One region of the Rahnella sp. CG8 genome, then DNA from elsewhere that is predicted to be linked to it. Evidence: predicted binding sites of a transcription regulator. Region 1 holds the regulator's gene; each other region holds the start of a gene.
The links. The regulator LexA, encoded in region 1, represses DNA repair genes until DNA is damaged. The targets are predictions, from matches to a motif close to TNCTGTATGTACATACAGNA.
Positions count from the first base shown of each region.

Region 1 (6,497 bases):
GACTACGTCGCGCATGGCTTTGATGCAGTCAGCCACCAGCGACGCCTGACCCATCAGACAGGCACCAAACATGCCGTTCTGCACGCGATCTGACGGGCAACCGACGTTGAGGTTAATTTCGTCATAACCACGTTCTTCCGCCCGTTTTGCGCAATGCGCCAGATCAGCCGGATTGCTGCCACCAAGCTGCAAAGACACCGGATGTTCTGCATCGCCAAACCCGAGATAATCCCCTTTGCCGTGAATAATGGCGCCGGTCGTGACCATTTCGGTATACAGCAACGTCTGGCCGGTCATCAGCCGGTGAAAATGGCGGCAGTGGCGATCGGTCCAGTCGAGCATCGGCGCAACGGAAAAACGCTGGGCGGAAAAGGGAGTGGTCTGGGGCATTACGTGTTGAGTTTCTGACATCGGCCTGACATTCGCTGAAGGGGTTCGTGACGCTCCCCCCGCTTCGCGCCAGAGGGAAGGTAATCGCTGATTATACCACAGAACAAAGATTCGGCATCTTGTGCCGCTGAGCAGGCGGATGCCGACGTTGCATCACATCTGAATGGCGCATAATTCGTCGTTTTGGTGCAAGCATGATAAAATCATCGGTGGTCGCATGATGTGGCCTATTCATTCCAATCTGCGCTCAGAGACCGTTGCTATGACCCTGAATAATCCGGAAAAATTACTTTCACAAGCTGAAGAACTTTGCCAGCAGCGCAATGTTCGCCTGACGCCGCAGCGGCTGGAAGTACTGCGCCTGATGACGCAACAACCCGGTGCGATCAGCGCCTATGACTTGCTGGATCTATTGCGCGTAAGCGAACCTCAGGCGAAACCACCGACCGTTTACCGGGCGCTGGATTTTCTGCTGGAACAGGGATTTATTCACCGTGTTGAATCCGCAAACAGCTATGTTCTCTGCCATCATTTTGAAGAGCCGAGTCATACTTCTGCGTTGTTTATCTGCGACCGCTGCGGGTTAGTTACCGAAAAAACCACCGACGGCATTGAAGAGCGTCTGGCAAAACTGTCATTAGAATCCGGATTTGAGCTTCGCCATTCCGTCGTTGAAGCGCATGGCTTATGTGCAGAGTGCAAAGTAGTAGAAACCTGTGACAGCCATGACCATTGCGATCACGACCACAGTATTGTGGTGAAAAAACGCTGAATGATCGGGTTTTAAGGTCTTGAAGGTGACTCGTAAGAGGGGGATGTTTTGTACAGAGAAGAGGTTGGGTACATCCGTGTACCCGTATCCTGAAGCGTTCCGGGTAGGAGCAGCTAAATCTCAGGATACGTCACTGGCACGCGAGGGGGAGTCGCGTCTTACCAGTGATATTTGTTTTTGGTTTCCCATTCATTGAGCTCTTTCTCGGCCTGATCTTTTTGATAGCCGTAACGCTCCTGAATTTTACCGACTAACTGATCACGTTTACCTTCAACCACTGTCAGGTCGTCATCAGTCAGTTTGCCCCATTGTTCTTTCACTTTCCCTTTGAACTGCTTCCAGTTACCGTCGGCTTGGTCCTTATTCATAAAATATCTCCTGTTACCTTGGGTTTTATGAACTGCATTTCGTCTTGCAGCTCGTCCTTAACACTTTAAAGGTTAGTAGAGAATCTCGATTAATCCTCCCTAAACAGGGATAAAAACCACTATTAGGATTAATCTAAAGCATGAAATAACGACAAAGCTGCGCTTATTTCTTTGAAAATAGCTGAAAAATCAGTGCGACGGAGACGAAAACCATGTGTCATGCCGCCAGTAACGACGCCATATCCAGCCCAGTGAAATCCCGCGTAACCCGAGGAATACCGTCAGCGCCAGCCACAACGCATGATTGCCCAGCAGCGGTAAAGTGAACAATGTCAGCCCGAACCCCAGCGCCGCCGCCAGCATGCTGTTTCGCATATCCCGCCCACGCGTTGCGCCGATAAACATGCCATCAAGCAAATAGCACCAGACAGCCACCAGCGGCAGTATAATTTGCCAGCCAAGATATCGGTCCGCCAGCTCACGCAATTCCGGTAATGATGTCAGCGCATCAATGATCGCCCCACCCGCCAGCGCGTAAACCAGAGCAAAAAACAGCGCAACCAGCCCGGCCTGACGACACGCGGCATGCCAGACATTCAGCAGTTTTTCGCGGTTGCGGGCACCGAATGCCTCACCGGAATGCGCTTCGATAGCATAAGCAAAACCGTCAAGTGCAAACGCGGTAAATGTCAGCAGGTTCATCAACACGGCGTTGACCGCCACAATGTGGCTGCCCAGCCGCGCGCCCAGAACGGTCAGCGATGCAAAGCAAAGCTGCAACAGTAATGAGCGCAGCATGATGTCGCGGTTAAGCCCGAGAAGACGGCGCAAATTACCACGCCACGCGGAGGTGATTTCTGCGCCGGTGATACCGCGTCGTTTCATCACCCGCCAGACGAAATACAGCCCGATGAGTAGCGTGAAATACTCGGAGCTTGCCGTCGCCATGGCTGCGCCACGCACGTTCCAGCCCAGCCCGATCACCAGCCACAGATCCAGAATGATATTCAGCAAATTCCCGGCAATCAGCAAAATCACCGGCCCGCGAACGTACTGAATGCCGAGCAACCACCCGAGGATCACCAGATTCGCCAGTGAAGCCGGGGCGCTGAACCAGCGGATTTCGATAAACAGCCTCGCCTGTTCAAGCACGGGCTGGCTGCCGCCGACAATGTGAAACGCCAGCTCCATCAGCGGATGACGGAATACCACAATAATGACGCCCGCCAGTACAGCCAGAAGGAAGGGTTGTACAAAAGCACGCGCCAGAAGCTGATTATCTTTCGCGCCCAGCGCCTGAGCGGTCATGCCGGTGGTACTCATCCGCAGAAACAGTAAGAGCATAAAAAGGAAAGTGGTGATCATCGAACCCACAGCCACGCCGCCGAGATAATCCGGGCTGTCGAGATGACCGATCACTGCGGTATCCACCAGGCCGAGGAGCGGCACCGTGATATTGGAAAAAATCATCGGCAATGCCAGCATCCAGAGCGCTTTATCGGCAGGGCTTAAAAAGGTGTTTTTGAGTGTGTGTCGCAGGGAATGATGTTGCATAGAGAATCTCATGCCGGAGGTTCAGGTTATGCCTAAAATGACATCGCCCCGAAAGGGGCGATGATGAGAGAAACGCATTTCTCTTTGAATTCACATGGATGCCAGAGGCGGCCGCCATCCATATTCAATTAGTTTTAGTCTTGTCTATCTGACACAGCAATTTCTGACTTAGTCATATCTGACCGAGTAATTCGAGTTATATCAAGGCGGCAACTAAGCGAACGCCGGGAGCATACACAAATATGTGACCGGGGTTCGCGAAGGCAGCCAACGCAGAGATAGCTCGAAGTACGAAGGTCAGATCCAGTCGCCGTTGCGGATAACACCTACGGCTAAGCCTTCAATGCTGAAATTCTGCTCGCGCAAATCCACCACGATCGGCTGAAACTCGCTGTTCTCAGGCAATAACTGCACCACACTGCCTTGTTTTTTCAGGCGTTTCACGGTGACCTCATCATCGATACGGGCCACCACAACCTGACCATTACGCACGTCTTGCGTTTTATGCACGGCCAGCAGATCGCCGTCAAGGATACCAATATCACGCATCGACATACCGCTGACACGCAGCAGGAAATCGGCGCTCGGCTTAAACATTGCCGGATCGATCTGATAGTGCCCTTCGATATGTTGCTGCGCCAGCAGCGGTTCACCGGCGGCAACGCGGCCAATCAGCGGTAAACCTTCTTCTTCTTCCATCAGCAGACGAATGCCGCGTGATGCACCGGAAACAATCTCAATAACACCTTTACGCGCCAGCGCTTTAAGATGCTCTTCCGCCGCATTGGGAGAACGGAACCCCAGACGTGATGCAATCTCTGCGCGGGTTGGTGGCATACCGGTGGTGGAGATATGATCGCGAATAAGGTCGTAGACCTCTTGTTGTCTGGTCGTTAAAGCTTTCATTCCGCCCCCTGGTTGTTTATACAGTCTTGCTGTGAGTATATACAGCTAAACGGTCAATGAAAACCTAAGATTGAATAAAAACAGGGCATAACGTTGATTCCTGGAATGCAGATTCCAAATCAGAACCATCGCGACCAAAAGATGCTGACCCAGACAAAAATCGCCAATATGATGGTCAGAAGTACGGCAGCAGAGCCGATATCTTTTGCGCGACCGGAAAGCACATGAAACTCAGGCCCGATGCGGTCTATTGCACATTCCACCGCGCTGTTGAGCAACTCCGTGACACAGACCAGCACGACGGATCCCACCAGCAGGATACGTTCAATGGTGCTGACATCAAGCCAGAAAGATAGCAAAATTAACGGGATAGCGACGCTGGCCTCCTGGCGAAATGCCGCTTCGTTTTGCCATGCCGCTTTGAATCCTTTCCAGGAATAGCCGGCCGCTTTATAAATTCGGGTAAATCCGGTGACTTGGTTCGCCATTTCGGGTACTGATCCTTAGAGTGTTTGCAGCATTTTAGCTTTTATATGACCACAGATCTCCACGGATCTTTCTGGTATCCTTGCGGCGAAATTGCTAACAAGAGGCTTCACGTTTTTATGTCAGGTTGGCGTAGACTTTATTACACATTATTGAATTTACCACTCTCATTGCTGGTAAAGAGCAAGGTCATACCTTCAGATCCGGTTACCGAGTTGCATTTAGACCCGACGCGGCCGATTTTGTACGTATTACCTTATAATTCCAAAGCCGATTTGCTGACGTTGCGTGCGCAATGTCTGGCGCAGAATCTGCCTGATCCTCTTATTCCGCTGGAAATTGACGGCACCCTGCTACCAAGCCATGTCTTTATAGCCGAAGGCCCGCGCGTATTCTCTTATTACACGCCGAAGCAGGAGTCCGTAAAGCTGTTCCACGACTACCTTGATTTGCACCGCAATAATCCGGATTTAGACATTCAGATGTTGCCGGTGTCGGTAATGTTTGGTCGTGCACCGGGCCGTGAAGGTCAGGACGACACGCCGCATCTGCGCGTGCTGAACGGTATCCAGAAATTTTTCGCTGTGCTGTGGCTGGGGCGGGACAGTTTCGTCCGTTTCTCCAATACCGTTTCCCTGCGTTATATGGCGACGGAACACGGCACAGATAAGACGATTGCTCAAAAACTGGCACGTGTGGCGCGGATGCATTTCTCCCGTCAGCGTCTGGCTGCGGTTGGTCCGCGCCTTCCGGCACGTCAGGATTTATTCAATAAATTGCTGGCCTCAAAAGCCATTGAGAAAGCGATTGAAGACGAAGCCCGCAGCAAGAAAATTTCCCACGAAAAAGCCCAACAAAACGCCATCGCCCTGATGGAAGAGATTGCCGCTGACTTCTCTTATGAAGCCGTGCGCCTCTCTGACCGTGTGCTGAGCTGGACGTGGAACCGTTTGTACAAAGGCATCAACGTTAATAATGCCGAGCGTGTACGCCAGTTAGCGCTGGACGGTCAGGAAATTGTGTATGTGCCTTGCCACCGCAGCCACATGGACTATCTGCTGCTGTCTTACGTGCTCTATCATCAGGGTCTGGTACCGCCGCATATTGCCGCCGGTATCAACCTGAATTTCTGGCCGGCTGGCCCGATTTTCCGCCGTCTGGGTGCGTTCTTTATTCGTCGAACCTTTAAAGGCAACAAGCTCTATTCGACGGTTTTCCGTGAATATCTGGGCGAACTGTTCAGCCGCGGTTATTCGGTGGAATACTTTGTGGAAGGGGGGCGTTCGCGAACCGGGCGTCTGCTGGAGCCGAAAACGGGCACGCTGGCCATGACCATTCAGGCCATGCTGCGCGGCGGTTCACGTCCGATTACGCTGGTACCGATTTACATCGGTTATGAGCACGTCATGGAAGTGGGTACGTACGCGAAAGAATTACGCGGTGCGACCAAAGAGAAAGAAAGCCTGACACAGATGCTGAACGGGCTGCGCAAGCTGCGTAACCTCGGCCAGGGTTACGTGAACTTCGGTGAGCCGCTGCATCTGACCACTTACCTGAACCAGAACGTGCCAACCTGGCGTGAAGCCATCGACCCGATCGAAGCACAACGTCCAAGCTGGCTGACGCCGACAGTGCAGGATTTGGCAGAACAGATCATGGTGCGCATCAACAATTCAGCGGCAGCCAATGCCATGAACTTGTGTTGTACCGCGCTGCTGGCCTCCCGTCAGCGTTCACTGACACGCGAACAGCTGACCGAGCAAATCGACTGTTATCTGCAATTGCTGCGTAACGTGCCTTACAACGCGGATTCGACGGTGCCTGATCTGACCGCTGACCAGTTGCTTGATCACGCGCTGAACATGAATAAGTTCCAGGTTGAGAAAGACAACATTGGCGACATCATCGTTCTGCCTCGCGAACAGGCCGTGCTGATGACGTATTACCGCAACAACATCCATCATATGCTGGTGTTGCCATCACTGATTTCAAGCATTGTGATGCACCACCGCCAGGTCAGC
Region 1 is NZ_JABAED010000026.1:26,734-33,230, reverse strand. Features, by position in the region: gene dusA (tRNA dihydrouridine(20/20a) synthase DusA) at 1-390, opposite strand, end outside; gene zur (zinc uptake transcriptional repressor Zur) at 653-1,162, shown strand; gene HGO41_RS20435 (CsbD family protein) at 1,321-1,530, opposite strand; gene dinF (MATE family efflux transporter DinF) at 1,720-3,084, opposite strand; gene lexA (transcriptional repressor LexA) at 3,382-3,990, opposite strand; gene HGO41_RS20420 (diacylglycerol kinase) at 4,110-4,478, opposite strand; gene plsB (glycerol-3-phosphate 1-O-acyltransferase PlsB) at 4,596-6,497, shown strand, end outside.

Region 2 (6,497 bases), on a different contig from region 1:
CATGAAAGTTATCACCCTGACCGGTAAAGATGGCGGGAAAATGGACGGTTCAGCCGATGTGGAAATCCGCGTTCCGCACTTTGGTTTCGCTGACCGCGTGCAGGAAATCCACATCAAAGTCATTCATATTTTGATTCTTCTGATCGAAAAAGAGATGGCAAAGGCATAAGCCTTTTGCCGTAAAGGAGGCTGGTGATGTGCGAATTGCTCGGGATGAGCGCTAACGTTCCTACTGATATTTGTTTCAGTTTCAGTGGATTAGTGCAGCGTGGTGGCGGGACCGGCCCGCATAAAGACGGCTGGGGCATCACCTTTTATGAAGGGAATGGCTGTCGTACTTTTAAAGATCCGACGCCAAGCTTTAATTCGCCCATTGCCCGCCTTGTTCAGGAATATCCGATCAAATCCTGCGCGGTGATTTCTCATATCCGTCAGGCAAACCGTGGTGAAGTCGCGCTGGAAAATACTCATCCGTTTACCCGCGAACTGTGGGGACGCAACTGGACTTATGCGCACAACGGTCAGCTTCGTGGTTATCGTCAGCTCGATACCGGTACGCTGCGTCCGGTGGGCCAGACCGACAGCGAATACGCCTTCTGCTGGTTACTGCACAAACTCACCCAACGCTATCCGCGCCGCCCTGCAAGCTGGCCGCCAGTGTTTCGCTATATTGCGTCGCTGGCTGATGAATTACGGCAGAAAGGGGTGTTTAACATGTTGCTGTCGGATGGCAATTTCGTGATGGCGTATTGCTCGACGAATTTGCACTGGATCACGCGGCGTGCGCCTTTCGGCAAGGCAACGTTGTTGGATCAGGATGTGGAAATTGATTTTCAGCAGCAGACGACACCGGATGATGTCGTCACCGTGATTGCCACGCAACCGCTGACGGCGAACGAAACCTGGAACAAAATTGCTCCAGGTGAATTCGCATTATTTCATCGGGGCGAACGCCAGCTGTGAAGGCAGCGGGGTGTTGGACAACGGTTGTAGCACTTCATATCTACCGTCAGTGACCACGACATTTGGTGGCTGATGGTGTTTCTCAAAGTACGCATATCCCGGCTGTAACTGGTTCCAGAAACTGTAATAGCTGGAGTTTTTATGCGCCTTCATGTTGGCATCGGTCATCCTGAACGGGTAAATGCTAATTTTTAAATTGCGTTGCCCGAACTGGAATGCCGCCTGTACGTAGGTGAATATTTCGTCCATATAGCCGTCGGTCATGGCGTAGCAACCAATAGACTTACAGTTACCGTGGATCATCAGATACTTACCTGAATAACCCTGCGAGATATCATAAGCATTGGGGAAACCGATGTTGATGGCGCGATAAAAGCGGCTGTCGGGTTTCAGGTGGTGAATATCCACGTTGTAGAAACCTTCCGGGCTTTTGAAATCGCCTTCGCGACGTTTATTTCCCAAACCGCCGGAAAAATCGCAGATGCCATAACTGCCGATCAGACGAAATTCGCCGTCGAGCTGAGCATACAATTCGAGTTTACGTTCCTGTTTGAAGATCTGGATATAAACAGGTGCACCCAGTAATTGTTTTTTTAGTGCCGCGTTGACCGGGACAGCATCGCTGGCCACGGCGTAATTTGCTGTAAATAAAGGCAAACTGAGGAGCATCGCAAGAAACAGCGCGATTCTGATCATTCTAAGTCCTGCTCGGTAATAATTTTGATTATTTTGTCTACAGCTCAACTGCCTGTAAGACCGCCACTGATTTTCTTCTTATGTACTGTCTGTCGGAAACGCTGTCATATTAATACTGATTAAATTTTTAGCAATCACCAAATAATGAATAATGACTTTAGGAATAGGAAAATTATTACGTTGCCATTAATGGTGATTAATTAAGTCAAACTAACCCTCATTTTCTATGTTGGACATCCCTGCATTCAACTGTATACTTATACAGTTATTGAGGGGGAGGGTTATGCGTAAAATCATTCATGTGGATATGGACTGCTTTTTCGCTGCGGTCGAAATGCGCGATGATCCTTCCCTGCGCGACATTCCTATTGCCATTGGCGGCAGTCGTGACCGCCGTGGTGTTATCAGCACCGCTAATTATCCTGCCCGCAAATTCGGCGTGCACAGCGCGATGCCCACCGGCATGGCACTGAAACTTTGCCCGCACCTGAAAGTGATCCCCGGCCGAATGGAGGCCTATAAAGAAGCGTCAAACCATATCCGTGAAATCTTTGCGCGTTATACGCCATTGATCGAACCGCTGTCACTCGATGAAGCTTATCTGGATGTTTCCCACGCGACGCAATGCAACGGCTCTGCAACGCTTATCGCTGCTGAAATCCGTCAGGCCATTTTCGATGAGATCAATCTGACGGCATCTGCGGGTATCGCGCCGATCAAATTTCTGGCAAAAATCGCCTCGGATCTGAACAAGCCCAACGGTCAGTTTGTGATCACGCCGGAAAAAGTCGGGGTGTTTTTACAGGATCTTCCGCTGAGTAAAATCCCCGGCGTCGGTAAAGTCACCGCTCAGCGTTTGCAGGAGCAGGGGCTGATCACCTGCGGCGATGTGCAGCGTTATGATCTGGCAAAACTGCTTAAACGCTTTGGCAAATTTGGCCGTGTGCTGTGGGAACGCTGTCAGGGTATCGATGAACGTGAAATTTCCCCCGAGCGGTTACGTAAATCGGTCGGCGTTGAACGCACACTGGCAGAAGATATCCACAGTTGGGAAGAATGCGTGTCGCTGATCGAACGTTTGTATCCTGAACTGCAAACACGTTTAAGCCGTGTCAGCCCGGATCTGCGCATCGCGAGGCAGGGCGTAAAACTCAAATTCCATGATTTCCAGCAGACCACGCAGGAACACGTCTGGCCGGTGCTGAATAAAGAAGATCTGCTGAAGGTCGCGCATGAAGCCTGGGAACAGAGGCGTGGCGGAAGGGGAGTCAGGCTGGTGGGATTACATGTGACGTTGCAGGATCCGCAGATCGAGCGGCAGCTTCTGCTTCCCTGGGAATGATCCCCGTCATCCTTCAAACTGTCTCTGCGTTGGCTGCCTTCGCAAACCCCGGTCACATACTTGTGTATGCTCCCGGGGATTTACTCAGTTGCCGCCTTGATACAGCCCGAATGATTTAGGGGACCGATCGAGTATTAACCGCGTTCAGGAATCGCTTTCAGCAGGGCCGTCAGCAGTTTCCAGTACAGCTCGACGCTGGCGATTTCAACCTGTTCATCCGGCGAGTGTGGCCCGGTGATGGTTGGCCCGATGGAAACCATGTCCATGTCCGGGTACGGTTTTTTGAACAGACCGCATTCCAGACCGGCGTGGATCACCATGATGTTCGGAGTTTTATTGAACAGCGTCTGGTAAGTTTCACGCACCAGCGTCATCACTGGTGACTTCGGCTCAGGTTTCCAGCCAGGATAGCTGCCTTTTGCCAGACTTTTCGCGCCAGCCAGTTCACTCAGTGAATTGAGCATGCTGACCACATATTCTTTACCGCTGTCGATAAGCGAGCGGATCAGGCTGTTGATCGCCACTTCGTCATCTTTCATGGTGACAACACCGACGTTCAGCGAGGTTTCTACCACGCCTTTCACGTCATCACTCATGCGGATCACGCCGTTTGGCGTCGCGTTCAGCAGGGCAAGGAATTTACCCTGAGTTTCTGCGGTCAGCGCTTTCGCGTTGCTTTCAGCCGATTCCACCACGAAGGCAATTTTCTTCTCTACCGCTGACAGTTCGAACTGAATCGTTGCCAGGAATTCTTGTGCTGCCGCTTTCAGCGCGTCTGCTTTATCAGCAGCAACAGCAAGGGTGACAATCGCTTCACGCGGGATAGCGTTACGCAGTGTGCCGCCGGTGAAGTCGAGCAGGCGCAGACCAAGAGTATCAGCGTTGTCTGCCAGGAAACGTGCCAGCAGTTTGCTGGCGTTGCCCAGACCTAAGTGGATTTCCGCGCCGGAGTGGCCACCTTTCAGGCCTTTCAGGGTCAGTTTCAGCGTGCTGAAACCGGCCGGAACCGCTTCACGGCTCAGCGGCAGTGTGGCGGTAAAATCAATCCCGCCAGCGCAACCCATGTAGATTTCGCCTTCGGTTTCAGAATCGGTGTTGATCAGAATTTCAGACTGTAACCAGTTCGGTTGCAGGCCGAATGCGCCTGCCATGCCGGTTTCTTCGGTCATGGTCAGCAACACTTCCAGCGGGCCGTGTTCTACGCTGTCATCAGCCAGAACCGCCAGCGCGGACGCCATACCGATACCGTTATCAGAACCCAGCGTGGTGCCGCGGGCTTTTACCCAACCGTCTTCGATGAAGGGCTGGATCGGATCTTTAGTGAAATCATGAACAGTATCGTTGTTTTTCTGCGGCACCATATCGAGGTGAGCCTGCAGTGCAACGGCTTTGCGGTTTTCCATGCCTTTGGTGGCGGGTTTGCGCAGCAAAATGTTGCCAACTTCATCACGCTCAGCGTGGATACCTTTTTCCTGTGCCCATTCAACGATGTGTTTTGCCAGCGCTTCTTCATGATAGGAAGGGTGCGGAATTGAACAAATTTTGGCAAAAATATCCCACAACGGTTGTGGCGAAAGCTGAGACAGTTCAGACACTATAAGTCTCCTGTGACAGTCAGCTCATTCAGGCTCCGTTTGCAGGGGAACTGACTGAGATGCTGTAGGTTTAAGGTTAAGTAATCCCCGCCAGACTGTGTGGCGAGTGGCCTGACAGAATATCACTTAATCTTAACCTGTGCGCGGGGACGGGGAGAAATTCCGGGATTTTTGGGCGGCTGAAGCCAGATAATCGCTGGTTTTTGTGAACCGGACTCACTATAATCTCGCGCAACCTTTTTTCCCCCCATTATTTTTTTAGAAGCCGTTAATTCACTGGCTGGGACACCTTTATGAGCGAAAAATACGTTGTAACCTGGGACATGCTGCAAATCCACGCGCGCACTATGGCTAAACGCCTGCTGCCGGCAGAACAATGGAAAGGCATTATTGCAGTCAGCCGTGGTGGCCTGGTTCCGGCAGCGTTGCTGGCTCGCGAGCTGTGCATCCGTCATGTGGATACCGTATGTATCTCCAGCTACGACCATGATAATCAGCGCGAAATGCAGGTGCTGAAACGCGCAGAAGGCGACGGTGAAGGCTTTATCGTGATCGACGATCTGGTGGATACCGGCGGCACCGCGAAAGCCATCCGCGAAATGTACCCGAAAGCGCATTTCATCACGATCTTCGCGAAACCGGCTGGCGCACCGCTGGTTGATGACTATGTGATCGACATCCCGCAGAACACCTGGATCGAACAGCCGTGGGATATGGGTGTGGTATTCGTGCCACCTCTGGTAGGAAAATAATCCTCCACTGTTAATATTCCTCTAATTTAACGCCTGGCTTATTGCCGGGCGTTTTGCTTTTGTTGCCTTGAAATCCTTTCCGCTTGACCTCACCCCTCACTTGTCGCAACGTGGGCGGGTTATAATCCCGTCCAGAAATGATCGCCTGCGGGCGACCTGCTGCTTGCTAACGGAGGATCTTGCATCATGGCTCCAGCCAATCTTACGGAAAAACTGTTTAAACCTTCCTTCAAATACCCGGAAACATCGACGCTGGTTCATCGCGTTCATCACCATAATACGCACCCGCCGATGCATTCTGCGCTGGAAGGCGACACGGTTCATTGCTGGTACCGCACGATTAACCGTCTGATGTGGATGTGGCGCGGGGTTGATCCGCTGGAAGTGGAAGAAGTGCTGTCGCGCATTGCTGTCTCCCAGGCGGAGCACAGCGATCCGTTGCTGCTCGATACCGTGATTGGTTACCGCAATGGCAACTGGATCTACGAATGGTCAAATCAGGCGATGTACTGGCAGCAAAAAGCCGCCGAAGAGAAAGATGCGGATGTGGCGAGCGAATACTGGCTGAAAGCCGCCAACCTTTACAGCATCGCCGGTTATCCGCATCTGAAAGGCGATACGCTGGCGGAACAGGCGCAAGCGCTGGCCAATAAAGCCTTTGAAAAATCCTCGGAACATTCGCCTTACGAACTGAAAGAGCTGGAATTTAAGATCCCCGGCGGTGCCCCTATCACCGGTTTCCTGCACCTGCCAGCCGAAGGGAAAGCACCGTTCCCGACGGTGCTGGTGTGTGGCGGTCTCGACACCTTACAGAGTGACCATCAGCGCCTGTTCCGTTCATATCTCGCGCCGATGGGCATCGCGATGCTGACCATCGACATGCCGTCGATCGGTTTTTCATCGAAGTGGAAACTGACGCAGGACACCAGCTTCCTGCATCAGCAGGTGCTGATGCAGCTTTCGGATGTGCCCTGGGTCGATGCCAGCCGCGTCAGTTTGCTCGGTTACCGTTTTGGTGCGAACGTCGCGGTGCGTCTGGCGTATCTCGAACCGCGCCGCGTGCGGGCAGTGGCCACGCTGGGGGCGCTGGTGCATACGCTGCTGAGCGACCCGAAATGTCAGGAGCAGGTACCGGACATGTATATAGAT
Region 2 is NZ_JABAED010000001.1:56,125-62,621, forward strand. Features, by position in the region: gene lpcA (D-sedoheptulose 7-phosphate isomerase) at 1-169, shown strand, start outside; gene HGO41_RS00305 (class II glutamine amidotransferase) at 196-963, shown strand; gene dpaA (peptidoglycan meso-diaminopimelic acid protein amidase) at 934-1,659, opposite strand; gene dinB (DNA polymerase IV) at 1,943-3,001, shown strand; gene pepD (beta-Ala-His dipeptidase) at 3,136-4,596, opposite strand; gene gpt (xanthine phosphoribosyltransferase) at 4,890-5,348, shown strand; gene frsA (esterase FrsA) at 5,535-6,497, shown strand, end outside.
Region 2: a site for LexA is predicted at 1,907-1,926, ahead of dinB (DNA polymerase IV). Genes of this name have one in related genera too.

Region 3 (6,497 bases), on a different contig from region 1:
ATCATGCCTTTGGCATGCAGATTACCACCTAACTCGGCTTTACGTTCGACGTCTGTAAATTCGCCGTCGCCGGCATGTACGACACAACTAATTCGGGAAGGTTCACCCAACGCTCGCGGATGCCCCGGATATTCCAGTACAGACAGGCCATTAATCTGCCCGACAACTTCGCCTTCTGTTTCAATGCGAATTTGTCCAAGTTCGATTTCATCCTGCATACGCTCCTGGAGATAACTCTCACGCCATGCACGTGCACCGGATGCCGCTTCAAGAGACTTAACGCTCAGCAACTCGTCTTCATTATAGAGTGCAGCTTCGCTAAGCTGGGTGTTCAGCCATACTGGGTCGAGTGTCAGACTGCCCTGATCGGTGCTGTGACGAATGGCCATTTTCAGAAACTCGGGCCATGCATCAGCGGCCAGGCGTGGGATCTCAAGCTCATCAGCCAGCGTATTGACATAACCACACCAGGTTTCCATATCGCTTTCTTCCGTCAGCGGCAGGTCGGCTTCAAATTCACCATAAATGGAAGAATCCACCAACTCTGGCTCCATATCACTGAGGTCACCAAGCGATAAGCGGTCACCGACCAGAATCAGGCGAATATCCAAAGGCATCGGAGGGACTGTCACAGGTAAAGGTGTCGTCTCATCTGGTGAGACCCAATGATATTGACCTTCGGTGATCATCTGTTTCAGACGCAACCACATCAGAGGCTGCGCGATGAGGGTACGGATGGAAAGTACCAGCACACCGCCATTCACCTGGTGTACCAATCCCGGCTCCAGCTGGATCTGGTCTTTGTAAATGCGCACGCACCCGAACAACTGTTCAGGTTCAACCCATTCACGATACTGGCAGGTCGATTTCGCCGCGAATGCATCTTCCGCTGTCTTCGCCGCCAGCAGCGTTACCTTATTGCCTTCAATATGGTAACGGTTACCCGTGACTTCCGCCGGTTCAGGTAGTAAGTCGCTGACCACCTGCGTAATGCGTGACAAGTATTCGCGATTTTCCTGCGCCTTGAGCGTCATAAAACGCACACGTGAGCGGGGATGACAAAACAGCGTTAAACCATTTTCCAGCCGGGGCTGAATTCCTGCAAAATCGACAGGGGCTAACTGGGCAGCCGTTGCAAAGATTGCCTCGTAAGGCGCGGAGTCGGGCAGTAAAAGCTGCCAGTCAAGTCGGTTATTGGTCAATGTGTTAGCTGTTTTCTATAAAAAGGGAAAGTGCGATTATACAAGAATAAATCCGGCTGCATACAATGAGAGTCGTAGCGGAATTGGTCTTAGTGCACATTGCTGTACAGGTGGGCAAAAAACAACCAAAATAAGCGGTTTTATTTGGGGTGAAAATTGAATTAAAGCTGTTATGCTTAGTAAAGTTACGTGGTCACCGAAGAGTTCACGATGAAATATCAGCAACTGGAAAATCTCGAAAGTGGTTGGAAATGGAAGTATCTGGTGAAAAAACACCGGGAAGGTGAGCGGATCACCCGCCATTTGGAAAACAGCGCTGCCCAGGAATCCGTGAATCAACTTCTCAACCTGGAAAACGAGCCGGTCAAAGTGTCAGACTGGATTGTTAATAATATGAATCCGGCGCTGGAAAATCGTCTTAAGCAAACGATTCGTGCACGCCGTAAGCGTCATTTCAATGCAGAGCATCAGCACACTCGCAAAAAATCTATCGATTTAGAATTTCTGGTCTGGCAGCGTTTAGCGGGATTGGCACAAAGGCGTGGTGTCACGCTTTCTGACACAATCATTCAGCTGCTTGAAGATGCCGAGCGTAAAGAGAAATACGCGAATCAGATGTCTTCATTGAAAGAAGATTTAGAACAAATACTCGGCAAGAAAGATATTGGATAGATTTGCTTTCGCGTCTCAGGGAGTCAGCTATTTGCTCTGACCGAAGGCATAAAAAAAACCCCGCCATGGCGGGGTTTTTAGTATCTGTAGCTAAAGCGTGTTATTAAGCCTGTGGCTGAGTAACAGTATCTTTGTAGCCTTTAACTTCGATTTCTACACGACGGTCTGGTGCCAGGCAGTCGATCAGAGCAGCACGGCCTTTAACGGAGTCACAGGTAGAACCGGTAACTGGGTTAGATTTACCCTGGCCTTGTGCAGAGATCTTGTTAGCAGGGATACCTTTAGATACCAGGTAATCTACTACGCTCTGAGCACGTTGCTCAGACAGTTTTTGGTTGTATTGTTCTGAACCGATACGGTCGGTGTAACCCAGAACGATAACAGAACCGTCTTTAGGATCGATAGAGCTCAACTGGCTGTACAGCTGATCCAGAGCCTGTTGGCCTTCTGGTTTCAGAGTCGCTTTGTTGAAGTTGAAGAGAACGTCAGATTTCAGAGTGAATTTCTTAGTCTCTACAACTGGAGCTGGAGCTGGTGCTGGAGCAACAACTGGAGCAGCTGCTTCATCTTGACCGAAACGGTAAGAAACACCTACAGACAGCATTGCGTTATCAGGACGTGCACCAACGGTAGCCGCGTCACCAATGTTGTTAACCCACTGGTAATCCAGACGGGTAGCCCAGTTTTTGGTTACTGCGTATTCAACACCAACTGCTGCCAGTGGAGAAACACCAGTGTCATGATCACTTACGCGACCATTAGCACCGTTGTTGAAGTTACCTTTAGCATCTGCACGCCAAACCATACCACCCAGACGGGTGTACAGGTCCAGATCGTCAGTCAGCGGGTAGCTCAGTTTAGCAGCCAGCTGAACGCCTTGTGCTTTGAACGCGCCGTTATTTACGCTGCCTTTGTAAGGCATACGGCCAAGCCAGTCATATCCCATTTCAAAGCCCAGGTATTGGTTCGCTTGGTAACCCAAGAACGCACCTGCACCCAGTTGGCTTTCGTGGGTAGGGCCGTTGCCGATACCGTTGTAAGCGTTTGCGAAACCAGTGTCATGGTATTGGGACCAGCCCAATTTACCACCGGTATACCAGGTGTTATCTTTAGGGGCGGCTTGCGCTACGGTAGCGAAACCTGCCAGTGCCACTGCTAATGCGATAGCTGTCTTTTTCATTTTGCGCCTCGTTATCATCCAAATAGGCAATTGAGCTTTAAGCTTTTTAAGCCCTTGGTTAAAATCCTTACGCCAAGATTATTGCTTCATTTCAGAACTTGCCACTTTACGTTGGCATTATCGAGCAACCTTGGCGTTGTAAAGTCTACAACGTGGCGCGAAACTTACAAGCTTGATGTGTTAACACCGTGGAAAAAAAGGGAAAAACGGACACATTTCTTAACGGCTTTGGCAATTTGCTGACAAAATCTGGCACTAATCTGCATTCCGGAAGCCCGTTTTTACTGGCTTGCAGGCATTATTCAGCACAAATCACTAAGTTCCGCATTATTTTCATAGGAAGATTCCTATTTTGAACTAATGGTATACGGAAGAGTGAATTTTTACTGTGGAATGATGTCCACAAGCTGAATTCTGTTCATTTGTCGGTCTCATTATGAAGCCGTAAGCACCACCCTGGCGTGCTGCAATTTGCAATCTTTCCCTCTCAGTATCACTCAAATCCGGAAGCCATCCCAACACGACACTGTAGTTACCCGTCTGCAAGGCTTTCTCCATCGCATCTACCGTCGACATCGCCGTAATTTGATTAACTTGCACCATCTTATCCACCGGCAGACCTGACTGAGATAACCAATGACGGCTCAGTTTTTGTTGAGGTGTGAGCCACAACAACCAGCGAGACTGCATACCCAGGTGTTGCAGTAAGGGCAGTAATAACTGCGCAAAAGCAGGTTGGCTCGCACTATAGACGAACTCAGTGATCAGACCATTATTCAAGGATGCAGACGTATTTACCTGTGACGGAGTGACGGGCAAAGCAAGCTGACTAAAATGATGATTTGTATGGTGTTGAGTTCGCATAATGATGTACTCCAGTGAGTTACTGTATTTATGTACAGTACTCTGGCGGTGAGCAAAGATCAACCCAATTTTTCCAAGATATCTCGCAAATTTTGAAGGCAACAGGCTGTAACGGCATTTTATGTTTGTTGGAGTTCATAAGATTGCGTATTTTGCTTTTAGCTGTTTTGGTAACTCAAAATGGAAGCAAGGGATTAACGTGAAAAGGATAACGCAATGATAAACAAATCAAAAAAACGAGTGCTTGAGTGTCTGGAGATTTTTGCCCCGTTGGGCAATATTCGTTCCCGCACCCAATTTGGGGGGATGAGCTTGTCCGCTGACCGCGTCATGTTCGCCCTGGTTTCTGATGGTGAACTCTATCTGCGAGCGACCGGAGAAACCGAAACTCATTTTCGCCGCAAAAAGATGGAGAGGCTGACCTATCGCAAGCGAGGCATGGATGTGCAGTTGCGTTATTTCAAAGTGAGTGCCCGGCAATGGAGTGATCACCAGGCACTGTGCGAGCTGGGCAGATTATCGTTGCAAGGGATGTTGCGGGATATAGAGCTGAAAAAAAACAACGAAGCGGTCCGATTGAAAGATTTACCCAATCTCTCGCTGGCGCTAGAAAGGATGCTCTGGCAAGTCGGCATTGAGAACTCGGGGGACTTGCGGTTACAGGGGGCCTGCCATACCTACCTCAAACTGTGTGCCATTAAAAAAAAGAATTTAGGGATTAATTTACTGATGGCACTCGAAGGGGCAATTTTGGGCTTCCATGAAGCCGCTTTGCCGATGGAATCCAGAGAGTCATTAACTCACTGGTTTAACCATCACCAAGAGCAGCTATCAACGGTTGTGCACTAAATTTGCGTAAGTTATCTGCAATTAGAGCCGATTTTGTGCCGGCAGGATCTTAGTATTAAGACTGGTGAGCTCAGGCAAATGAGCCACCAGTAATCCAATTTGCTGAAGCACGAGCTGCTCTTTACTGTCGATATCCGTTGTACGCATCTGAATACGTGCAGTGAGTTCACCGAGCGCGTGTTGGATGCGTTCTGCTTCAGAAGGCAGATGATGCAAAGCGCCGTCAACGCAGCATGCTGCATCATCCAGCAACCTCAGGGTTTCGGCATCATTGAGTTTTTCGCGATGGGCACCCAGCGCTGAAATGTAGCTCAGCATAGTATGATTGAGGCATAACAGGCGAAACGCCGCTTCGAGTGTCGCCGGTTCGTTATTTCTCTCAGAGCTCATGTTCGACACCACGGACGCCAGCTCGGCATCGCAATTATGCGCATCACGGCGGGCCAGACGGTACTCGAGACTGTTGTCTTTCCCCTGATGGTACTGCACCAGAATAGCATCAAGATAACGGCAATTAGCATCGAACGTTTTTCTGACCACCTTATCAAGTTGCCTGAATTTCCAGTCGGGCCATATAAAGGTCACTGCCGCCCAGGCGATACCACAACCAATCAGCGTATCGATTACTCTCGGGATAGCGACTTCAAATCCTTCGCCTAACAAATTGAAGCATAACAACACCAGAAGGGTGATGAACATTGTGGCCTGCGCGTATTGCACTGTGCGGAACGCAAAGAACAATAACCCGCTGATGACGATCAGAATCATTTGCCCGTCAACGGACGGAACGAAATACAAGATAGGGATCCCGAGAGCAATACCGGCGAGTGTTCCGATTATCCTCAGAGCTAACCTCCGGCGGGTCGCACTGTAGTTTGGTTGACAGACAAAAAGACTGGTGAGCAAGATCCAGTAGCCGTGATTTAAGCCGCTGACCTGAATGAAAACGTAGCCTACAAAGAGCACGACAGACATACGAATTGCATGACGGAACAACACCGATTGCGGCGTAAAATGGCGGGAAATGCGCAGCCAGATATCATCAAGGCCAGTCAGACGGTCTTCCGCAAACGGGCTTTTGCCGGTCTGGTTTTCCGGCAGAGACTGCTCCGACTCGATATTTGCCAGTTGCGCGTCAATCGCATGCAGATTGCGTAAAAGATGGCGTAACGCCTGTAATGTCTCACGGTGTTCGTGATGAGATTCCAGACGTTTGAGGGCTTCTTCCAGCCGGGAAAACGCCCGTTCGAACTGGCTGTTGTGGGTATATTGCTGGCGATAAAGAATGCATTGTGACAGCTGTAAACAGGCCCGCGCCTGCATGCTCATCAGGCGCTGAAAGCGGAACAGAATATCACTGTGATGAAATTGTTCACTGAGTTTGAGGTACTGCACGTGGGACGAGCTGGCGCGCTCATGAATATCCTGCACCACAAAATAATAATGTAATGTCCGGCGGGTCCCTTTCTGGCCACGATCTCCTTTCAGCCGGGTCTGTAGCGTATTTTTTGTTTGGTTCAGTGTGGAGACCAGTTGACCGTTGGCCATGGCCAGCTCGACCAGTTGCTGGTTGTTATCTTCCTGATCGGGATCAAACAACGTTGCTTTGGCTTCAAGATAAGCCGCCAGTTGCGTGAAACAGCGTGAGATCTGATCCTGTAACGGACGGATGGGGAAAATAATATGGCCAGCCAGCGTCAGCAGGTTATACCAGATAGCACCCGCAAGCA
Region 3 is NZ_JABAED010000002.1:87,233-93,729, reverse strand. Features, by position in the region: gene HGO41_RS02435 (AAA family ATPase) at 1-1,202, opposite strand, end outside; gene matP (macrodomain Ter protein MatP) at 1,413-1,874, shown strand; gene ompA (porin OmpA) at 1,978-3,054, opposite strand; gene sulA (SOS-induced cell division inhibitor SulA) at 3,412-3,918, opposite strand; gene HGO41_RS02415 (TfoX/Sxy family DNA transformation protein) at 4,135-4,767, shown strand; gene yccS (YccS family putative transporter) at 4,789-6,497, opposite strand, start outside.
Region 3: a site for LexA is predicted at 3,939-3,958, ahead of sulA (SOS-induced cell division inhibitor SulA). Genes of this name have one in related genera too.